DNA from 3 places in the Aestuariirhabdus litorea genome. Region 3 is predicted to be linked to each of the others. Evidence: predicted binding sites of a transcription regulator. Region 3 holds the regulator's gene; each other region holds the start of a gene.
What was found. The regulator LexA, encoded in region 3, represses DNA repair genes until DNA is damaged. The targets are predictions, from matches to a motif close to TACTGTNTANNTANACAGTA.

Region 1: the regulator LexA is predicted to act here: its motif matches at 1,854-1,873, upstream of dinB (DNA polymerase IV).
Region 2: the regulator LexA is predicted to act here: its motif matches at 1,100-1,119, upstream of D0544_RS03570 (YebG family protein).

Annotation. Positions count from the first base shown of each region.
Region 1 covers NZ_QWEZ01000001.1:532,082-535,288, forward strand. Annotated here, with positions in the region: gene D0544_RS02520 (response regulator transcription factor) at 1-128, opposite strand, end outside; gene D0544_RS02525 (diguanylate cyclase domain-containing protein) at 218-1,696, opposite strand; gene dinB (DNA polymerase IV) at 1,932-3,020, shown strand; gene D0544_RS02535 (DUF3549 family protein) at 3,039-3,207, opposite strand, start outside.
Region 2 covers NZ_QWEZ01000001.1:741,493-744,699, reverse strand. Annotated here, with positions in the region: gene ccoM (cytochrome c oxidase subunit CcoM) at 136-318, opposite strand; gene D0544_RS03575 (alpha-ketoglutarate-dependent dioxygenase AlkB family protein) at 371-1,006, opposite strand; gene D0544_RS03570 (YebG family protein) at 1,164-1,421, shown strand; gene rapA (RNA polymerase-associated protein RapA) at 1,618-3,207, shown strand, end outside.
Region 3 covers NZ_QWEZ01000001.1:1,305,993-1,309,199, reverse strand. Annotated here, with positions in the region: gene nagZ (beta-N-acetylhexosaminidase) at 1-126, opposite strand, end outside; gene D0544_RS06035 (L,D-transpeptidase) at 169-648, opposite strand; gene D0544_RS06030 (TetR/AcrR family transcriptional regulator) at 712-1,341, opposite strand; gene lexA (transcriptional repressor LexA) at 1,526-2,125, shown strand; gene D0544_RS06020 (hypothetical protein) at 2,203-2,433, opposite strand; gene D0544_RS06015 (DUF6586 family protein) at 2,500-2,958, opposite strand; gene topA (type I DNA topoisomerase) at 2,955-3,207, opposite strand, start outside.

The DNA.
Region 1 (3,207 bases), 770 kb from region 3:
TGCAGGGATTCGATGGACTCAGCCTCGAGCAGGGTTACCTCCTCCACGGCCTGGTTGACGGCCTGCTGGAGGGCTGTGCGAAACAGCGGGTGGTCGTCGGCAACAATAATCTTATAGCTACTTATCATGACTAAGTCCCTGTTATAACAGGGTGATAGTGCCAGCCACCTCGAAGCGAGTCAAATGCCAGAAGGGGGCGACGACGAGCCCTGACCCCTCAAGCCTCGGCGGTGAGGCGTGAGGGGGTCGAGGCCTGGCGATAGCGGTTGCGCCCGGCCTCCTTGGCGTCGTACATGGCGCTGTCCGCCGCTTTCATCAGTGCCTCGCTGTGGGTCCCGTGCAGCGGATAGATGGCGATACCAATACTGGCGCCGACCTGCACGGGGCGTCCCGCGATGGAGGTGATGCCCGCGATCGCATCAATCAGTTGCTGGGCCAGTTTCTGTGCCTGGGAGACCTCGATTAACCCGGTGTAGATGGCAACAAACTCATCGCCGGCAAAGCGTCCCAGGGTATCCGCCTCGCGGGAGCAGCCTTTCATACGTGCGGCCACCTCCTGCAGCAACAGGTCACCGCTGTCGTGGCCCAGGGTGTCGTTGATCGCCTTAAAGCCGTCGAGGTCGATGAACATCAGGGTAAAGCGCAGGCCATAGCGGTGTGAGCGGTGGATCTCCTGCTCCAGACGGTCACGAATCAGCAGGCGGTTGGGGAGCTGGGTGAGGGGGTCATGGTAGGCGAGCCGGGAGAGTGTCGCCTCCTTGGCTTTGTGGGGTGAGATGTCGTGTACCGTCACTATCTGGTACTCCTCCCCATTGATGTTGACGGCGTGGCTCACCCGGGAGGCATCAAAGGTGGTGCCGTCGAGTCGGACCCCCTGGCTGGCTTCGGAGTCGATGAACAGGCGCGCCAGCTTCTTCCCCCGCAGCGTTTCCTTGTCGCAGCGGTAGAGGCGGGTGGCGGTCTGGTTGCAGTTGATGATGGCGTCGTTGGCCTGGGTGACGAAGACACTGGAGTCGATGTTGTCGGTCACCTGGGAGAGCATCGACAGGTTCAGGTGGCTATGGTTCAGGTGGGAGAGCACCAGGCGCAGAATCACCAGCGCGTTGAGCATTGCCAGCAGCAGGATCAGGCTTTGGAAGTTGCGCATCTTCTCACTGGTTTCCTGCGCGGAGTGCTCCAGAGAGAGGGTTAACCGGTTCATGTCGCGCAGCAGTAAATCGTCCTGTACCAGTGCCAGCCGACGGGTGTCGTCGATGAAAGCGGAAGCGGGGGACTCTCCGGCGGCCAGCAAGCGCCCGATGGAGTGGTTTAAGGGGGCCCAGTTCTGCAGCGCGGCTTCGATCAGCTGCCGGTCGGGGGCTGAGGTAAGGCGCTGCAGCGCGATGGTTTCGCCATCGGCCCCTGTGGTGGTGCCTCCATTCGCAAAGGCCTGCAGGGTCTGGTCAAACAGTCGGTGAGCCTGGCGGATCTCGGTCAATGCATCGGAGTGTTGTTCACCTTCCTGCGATAGGGTCAGGATGGACTTGGAGATCATCTGGGAGAGCATGCGCTGGCGGCCTGCAGTATTGATCGCGGCCGCATCGCGTTCGACCTGGCGGGAGAGCCAGATATCCGCCCCCAGTGCCGTCAGCTCGAGGGCCAGAAAGACTCCGATCAGCAGTAACAGTGATCCCACCGGTTTGGGTCTGACGTGCACTTAGTGCCCCCTCTCGGTGGAGTGGCAAGTGATGGTCATGGCCGTTTTTTTCTGCACGGGGGATCTCCTGTCGAGCCAGTTTTCGGCACGCCGGTGCTAATGTACTGGAAATGGGTCGCTCAATACAACGCTCGATCCAGGGCGGCGGTTGCAGTCAGGCTGTTGATTTATACAGTGTGAGGGCTGAAAATAACGCGAATAGGGTCCCATTTCGAGACACGGGTGTGCCACGGCCATGCTGCCATCTCTCCAGCGAAAGATTATCCATATCGATTGCGACTGCTTTTATGCCGCCATCGAGATGCGCGATGACCCCTCGCTGCGGGGGATCCCCATCGCGGTAGGGGGGAGCCCCGACCGCCGGGGGGTGGTCGCTACCTGCAACTACGAGGCCCGCCGCTACGGTATCCATTCGGCGATGGCGGCGGCTACCGCCCGTAAGCTCTGCCCCTCGCTGCGCTTTATCCGCCCGCGTATGGAGGCCTACCGCGAGGCCTCGCGGGAGATACACGCGATCTTTGCCGATTACAGCGACCGCATCGAGCCCCTCTCCCTGGACGAGGCCTACCTGGATGTGAGCCACTGCCCCCGGCTGCAGGGCAGCGCCACCCGCATTGCCGAGCAGATTCGCCAACGGGTGCGTGAACGGGTGGGGATCACCGTCTCGGCGGGAGTGGCCCCCAACAAGTTCCTGGCCAAGGTCGCCAGCGACTGGAACAAGCCTGACGGCCTATTTGTGGTGCGGCCCGAGCAGGTCGATGATTTTGTCGAGCAGCTACCGGTCAAGCGCCTGCATGGGGTGGGACGGGTTACCGCCAACAAGTTGAAGCGCCTGGGTATCGAAACCTGTGGACAATTACGGGTGTTCAGCCAGCTCGACCTGGTGGCTTACTTTGGCAGTTTTGGGGAGCGCCTCTTTCAGTTGGCGCGGGGGGTGGATGAGCGCGAGGTGCAGAGCATCCGGCGCCGTAAATCCCTCAGTGTGGAACACACCTTCGAACAGGACCTACCCTCCCTGGAAGCGGTGCTGGAGCGGTTGCCGGAGCTACTGAATGAGCTGGAGCGACGGCTGGAGGGAAAGCTCAGCGAGGGCTACGCGCTTAGCAAGCGGTTTGTGAAGGTGAAGTTTGCCGACTTCACCCAGACCACCCTCGAAACCCTGATCAGCGGTGACCCCGAACAGCGGCTCCAGGCGCTGCAGTTCGCCCCGCTGATGAGCCAGGCCTGGCAACGCGGCGCACGGCCGGTGCGCCTGCTGGGGGTTGGGGTTCGGCTGCGGGATCTGCAACAGGAGAACACCCGCGAGCAGCTTAGCCTGTTTTAGTCGTGAGGGAAGGCCCCCTTAGTGCAGTGTCGTTGGCGCCGGCGCGGGTGCCCCCAGGCTCAGGAACCCCCCTATGGCCTGGCCCAGCGCCTCGGAGCGCTCGGGATTGCGGAACTGAGCCATGATAAGCGCCTGCAGGTTGGGCAGCATCATCAGGTCGAGCAGAACGCGGTTAAAGCAGTCGGCA
Region 2 (3,207 bases), 560 kb from region 3:
CCAGAGGGGCCCAACATGGAAAGGTAGAAAAAAGAGGTGTCTTAAAAAGGTAAGGCGGAACCAGAAGCCCCGTGAGAACCTGACAACCCACGGGACCTCTGATTCCGCCTTATTCGGCTTGGGTTAGTGGCAACCCTATGGATGTTTATCCATGTCTTTACGAAGGAAGTAATAGAGGCCCGCAAAAAAAGTGATCATCAGACCGACGGTCAGCAACCCGGCAAATACAACTTCGTCTAAAAACATGGTTGCCACTCCCTGTAATAACCCTGAAGTAGTAAAGAGGCTACCATCCACAGGCGACAACAGGATTGACACTGATCAACATCCCTCACAGAAACAGGTGACAATACTGATAAGTTGACCTGCCTCACCCCTCTGGCGGGTTAATCGAGCGAAAGGTCAGGTTGATTCTCGGCCCCACCGGACGCCGGGTCTTGGGAATCTGGTGACGCCAGTGGTGCTGCATCGGCCCCGACATCACCAGTAATGCACCATGGCCCAGCTCGAGGGATAAACGCTGCTCAGTGTGCTCCCGATGGCGCAGGTGAAACCGTCGAGTAGCCCCCAGGCTCAAGGAGGCGATACAGGGGTTTATCCCCAGCTCCGGTTCATCATCGGCGTGCCAGCCCACGCTGTCATTGCCATCCCTGTAGAGGTTCATCAGTACCGAATTGAAACTCAGCCCCAGCTGCTCCTCCAACAGGGCGAGCAGCTGCCTGTGAGCCGCCAGCCAGGGCTGGGGCTCCAGATAGAGCCCGGAGTACCGATAACCCTGCTCGCCATACCAGGCCTGCAACCTGGGAATCGCCACCTGGCGCGCGCCCATCCGCAAATAGTCCTGGCGCCAGATCACCTCCTTTTCAAGCTGGCGATAGAGGGCCGAGGCAGAGACGGGATCTATAAAATCAGGGTACCAGTACAGCTCCCCATCCATCACGGAAAGAGGGTATCCCTGCGAGTTACAGACAACTCTTTTGCCTGCCTCTTTCTTGGTCACTTTCACACTTCGCCTCCCACTGGGTCTATCTCCTTCGCCTTTCCAGCCCAGCCGATGTCTCATCTTGCGACCCGGTGACAAAAACAGACTGGACAACAATACTGTTTATATATACAGTCATCAAACCAATTACCCAACCATTGATGGCTAAACGAGGTAGACGATGGCAGTAATCCCCATGTGGCAATGTGATAGGGACGGGAGCATGTTCGCCGATAAAAAATCCGCTGAAGAGCACGACAAAATGCTGGAGCTGGCAGCGAACATTACCTCGCTTCTGGAGCGCCAGTTTACCCAGATTGACGACACCCTGGCCGAAGAGATCGGTCTGCTGCTGGCCCGTCACAAAGAGATCCTGGCGCAGGCCTTAAAAGGAAAACCTGAGCTGATCCTGGAGATCAGCGATAACCCGGAACCCTAGTCGCCTCCATAACCACCTCCGGTTTTGCAGCGTCACCCCACTCCCCCCACCCCCACGGGGTGGCGCTGCACCCTCCAGGTTTTACTCTTCGCCAGGCCTTTTACCGCCACTCAACGGCGCCCTTGCTACAATTCCCCTTGTTATTCCGCATCTTTTCATTACCATAGCGCCTTTTTTTACGGAGGGTGGTGGCCATATGATCGATTTCGTTCCCGGGCAGCGGTGGATCAGCGAGGCAGAGAATGACCTTGGACTGGGCACTATCCTCACCCTGGATCATCGACTGATCACCGTGCTCTATCCGGCCAGTGGCGAAACCCGCGCCTACGCACGACATAACCACCCCCTGCACCGCATCGAATTCACCATTGGCGACCGGGTCAAAAGCCATGAGGGTTGGAGTCTTCAGGTCACCGAGGTGACCCAGAAAGAAGGCCTGATTACCTACCAGGGGGTCGACGAGAATGGGCAGCCGCAGACGCTGCCCGAGTCCTGCCTCGATAACTTCATTCAATTCAATAAGCCCCGCGAGCGCCTACTTGCCGGGCAGGTAGACCAGCTCAACCAGTTTGCACTGCGCTACCGCACCCTTTCCCACTACAACCGCACGCTGCGTTCCCCGCTCCTGGGGCTGTGCGGCGCTCGCACCAGCCTCATTCCGCACCAGCTTCACATCGCCCGCGAGGTGGCTACCCGTCATGCCCCCCGCGTTCTGTTGGCCGATGAGGTAGGGCTCGGAAAAACCATTGAAGCGGGCATGATCCTCTATCACCAGCTACTGACCGGTGAGGCAAAACGCGTCCTTATCCTGCTGCCGGAAACCCTCCAGCACCAGTGGCTGGTCGAGATGCTGCGCCGCTTCAATCTCCACTTCAGCCTGTTTGATCGCGCCCGCTGTGAAGAGCTCAGCGAGGAGAACCCCTTCGAAAGTGAGCAGCTGGTGATCTGCTCTATCCAGCTGGCGGCCGAGCCGGGCCCGCTGCAACAACAATTAGTGGAAGCGGGCTGGGATCTGCTGGTGGTCGATGAGGCCCACCACCTTCAGTGGCAGGCGGAGAGCCCCAGCGACGAGTACCTACTGGTCGAGCGGCTGGCGCAGGAGACCCCTGCGGTGCTACTGCTGACCGCCACCCCGGAACAGCTCGGCAAGGAGAGCCATTTTGCCCGCCTGCGGCTACTCGATCCCGACCGCTATCCCAGCCTCGAGCAGTTCCTCGAGGAGGAGGCGCAATACCAACCGGTTGCGGAGGCCGTGCAGCAGCTACTGAGTGAGCAGCCACTACCCGATGAAACCCTGAATACCCTGGGGGCCCTGCTCAACGATGCGGACAACGCCGCCTGTTTGCAGGCCGCCAACAACACACAATCGAGCACTGAGCGGGCGCAGGCCAGGGAGCAGCTGATTCGCCAGTTGCTTGACCGCCATGGCACCAGCCGGGTGCTGTTTCGCAATACCCGGGCGGCGATCAAGGGCTTTCCCGGCCGGGTGGTGCAGGACTACCCGCTCCCCCTGCCGGAGCTGTACACCCTTGCCACCCAGGAGCACCCTTCGCTCGCCAGCCAGCTCTATCCCGAGCGGGCCTACCAGCAGCAGGTCTCCGGCCTTGAGGGCGACCCCTGGTGGCGCTTCGACCCCCGCGTCGAGTGGCTTATGGTTCTGCTCAGGCACCTCAAACAGAAGGTCCTGGTGATCTGCTCCCGGGCAGAGACGGCACTGGAGCTGGACGAGGCCCTGCGCGTGCGTTCGGGTCTTCCCTCCGCCGTTTTCCACGAAGGGATGAGCATC
Region 3 (3,207 bases):
GGTCAGTTGGGTTAACTGCTCTCGGCTCGCGAAATTGCGCGTGAAGAGAATGACCCCTCCACACTGTGGATGGGCCAACAAGGCTCGCTCCTGCGGGCTGAGTTCGCAGCCAGCAAGGTCCAGCATGAGGGGTCCAGGATCCTGTCTCAACCCACTACCTCCTAATGATCAGCGGTCTGAAATAATTACTTTTTCCCCGGTATGCACACGCCCAAAGAGGGTCAGTAGATCCGGGTTATGCATGCGAATACAGCCGTGGGATGCGGGGATGCCCATGGGCTCGGTGTCCGGTGTGCCGTGAATATAGATATAACGTGCCATGGAATCTACCGATCCGAGTCGATTAAAGCCGGGCTCTTCGCCACAAAGCCAGAGAATGCGGGTCAGTATCCAGTCTCGCCGGGGATACCTTAGGGCCAGCGCCGGCGTGTAGATTTCGCCCGTAGGTCGGCGGCCCACAAACACTGCGTTTTCTGGTGCCCCCTCCCCAATCAGTGCGCGTATACGATGCACCCCAAGTGGGGTCTGCTCGCTCCCTTTGCATTGGCCTGCTCCTTTGCTTGCGGTGGATATCGCAGCGACAAAGGGTGGGTAGCCATTTCGCTCATGGCGAAGTTGCTGTTGTGCAATCGAGATATATACGGTCAAAGTACCCCCTTGTGTGAGTGCTAGGGTACTGAAAAAGCTGCGCCAGTAAAACCGGGCTTTGAGCTAGTGTCGAAGCCCTGATGCGAGAAAGGGAACCATTCGATAAAGAATGGTAGCCACCGAGGGTTTCTCATTATAGTCACGCTCGGAGATCGCCTGCATGGCACTGAAGCCAGACATGGTAAACGCAAGGCTTCCCAGCATAAAGTTAACGCGCCAGTAGAGCTCGGCAGGGGTAAGGTTCGGGGTGGAGGCGGTTAGCAGCCTCATGTAGCGATTGAACACGCCCGAATAGGTTTCACGCATATAACGGCGCAGATGCCCTTGTGACTGGGAGAAAGCCAAGCCCAGTAGCCGCATAAAGACGGACAGATCGTTTTCGGAACGAGACTCTACCCGCAGCAGGGTATCGACCAGTAGCTTCAGGTGCTCCTCAACATTAGCGGAATCCAGGCTGCCCTGCTGCTCAACCCGCTCAAGCTCGGCATCCAGCAAAGCACAGAAGGGGTCCAGAAAACGGGCGAAGACCGCTTGAATGAGCGCCTTTTTAGAGCCGAAATGGTAATTGACTGCAGCCAGGTTGACTCCTGCCTGACCGGTTATGGTTCGAAGGGATGTTTCGGAAAAACCTTTTTCTGCGAACAGCTGCTCTGCTGCATCCAAGATTCGAACTACGGTTTTGGATTGAGCCATCGTTGTTATTCTTGCATCTATGTTTGTGTACGGTCGTTTCAAACATACGTTTGCATTCCCGCAATGTCAATCATTACAGGACCTTAGCGCCCCAAAACCAGAAGCGTGCAGTGTGTGCGTTTGCGACAGGGGATAAACTGTATATAATGACAGTTACTGTATAAATTCACAGAAAGGTAGGTCCATGCAAAAACTGACGGCACGACAGGCTGAGATTCTGGCATTCATCAAGTCCTACCTGGAGGATAGCGGTTTCCCCCCTACCCGAGCAGAGATCGCGAAAGAGCTGGGTTTCAAGTCACCCAATGCCGCCGAAGAGCACCTCAAAGCCCTGGCGCGCAAACAGGCCATTGAAATTATACCGGGAGCCTCCCGCGGTATTCGAATCCCGGACACCCGTGAGCAGGAGGGGTTACCTATTGTGGGCCAGGTGGCCGCCGGAAGCCCTATTCTGGCCATCGAACATATCGAGGAGCACTGCCCGGTTAAGCCCGACTTCTTCAGCCCCAGCGCGGATTACCTGCTGCGGGTGCGGGGTGAAAGCATGCGAGATATTGGCATCATGGATGGCGACCTGCTCGCCGTTCACAAAACCCAGAACGTTCGAAACGGGCAGATTGTGGTTGCCCGGGTAGAGGATGAGGTGACGGTAAAGCGGTTCCACAAAACCCGGAACCGGGTCACCCTGTTCCCGGAAAACGAAGAGTTTGCACCGATCGAGATCGACCTGTCCCAGGATCACTTCGAGATTGAGGGGTTAAGTGTTGGTGTGATCCGGCGTTAGCCGCAGATCGTCATAGAGAAAAGAGATAAGGTCCCTGATGGTTTAGCGCCACCAGGGTCAAGGGGCTCAATAGGCCATCAATGGACGGTACGGGGGGCTTCCATTGCAGAGGGATTTTCTGCCATGCTTCCGACTACCGCAATGCCAGCATTGATCATCGCCTTGGCCACTTCGACATGCCCCTCTTGCAGGAACAGCTTGGCCTCCTCGGAGAAGTCAATCGTCACCAGCGGCTCTTCATCGTCGGAGCGCTGAAGTACGATCTCACCGGTGGGGAGTTCAACAATTTCCAAATAAGATGCGGGCATGATCACGACTCTCGCTTGAGTGGACGACTAGTCTATCACTTTCCGCCCCTCACCACTACAGCGCCACTACCAGTGTGCCGAGGATTCCCTCAAGCGAGCTGCCAGCTGGCTGAGGTGGCGATGCCAGTCACGGCACTGTTCCGCATCCAGACCTCCACCGACCGCGATAGTGAGAGCACCACTGGCCGTATCCTCGTAGCGGACACGGGCATGAAGCATCTGGGATAGCCAACCCCGGGGGGCTTGTGCCAGAGACAGCAGCTCCATCAGCTCTGGACTGGTTTGACCTTGCGCGGCCAGCTCAGCGCATACCTGTTCAAGTTGTGCGCACTCCCCCCGATACCCGCAGCCCGCTGCCAGTTCTGCGCAGAGGGCGTTAAAGGCCCTGTTTAGCAGACACAAAAGCGCTTCAGCAAAGGCATTACCGAGCGGGGACCCCGACTTCAAATCAAGCGATGACCACTGCTCCAGCATCAGCCACACCTGATGCAGCGAGCGGTTGGTCACCTTGGTGGAATCACTCACGATTTACTTTTCCGCGGAGCGCCCTCTTCGACCCACACCCCGCCTTTAAAGGTCGCACGCCAGCCGGATGCCCTGCCCTTGACCTCGCTCATGACATATTGCTCCTTGGTTTTTCGGCTGTAACGGATAATGGCCGGGTTGCCATCGGGGTCTTGCCGCGGAGCATCGAGCAGGAAATGGTATTTCGGATCAAGTTCAGCCTGGTGCGGGAGCAGCTCAGCCACCAGGGGGGCGCGAGTTTCCCGGTTT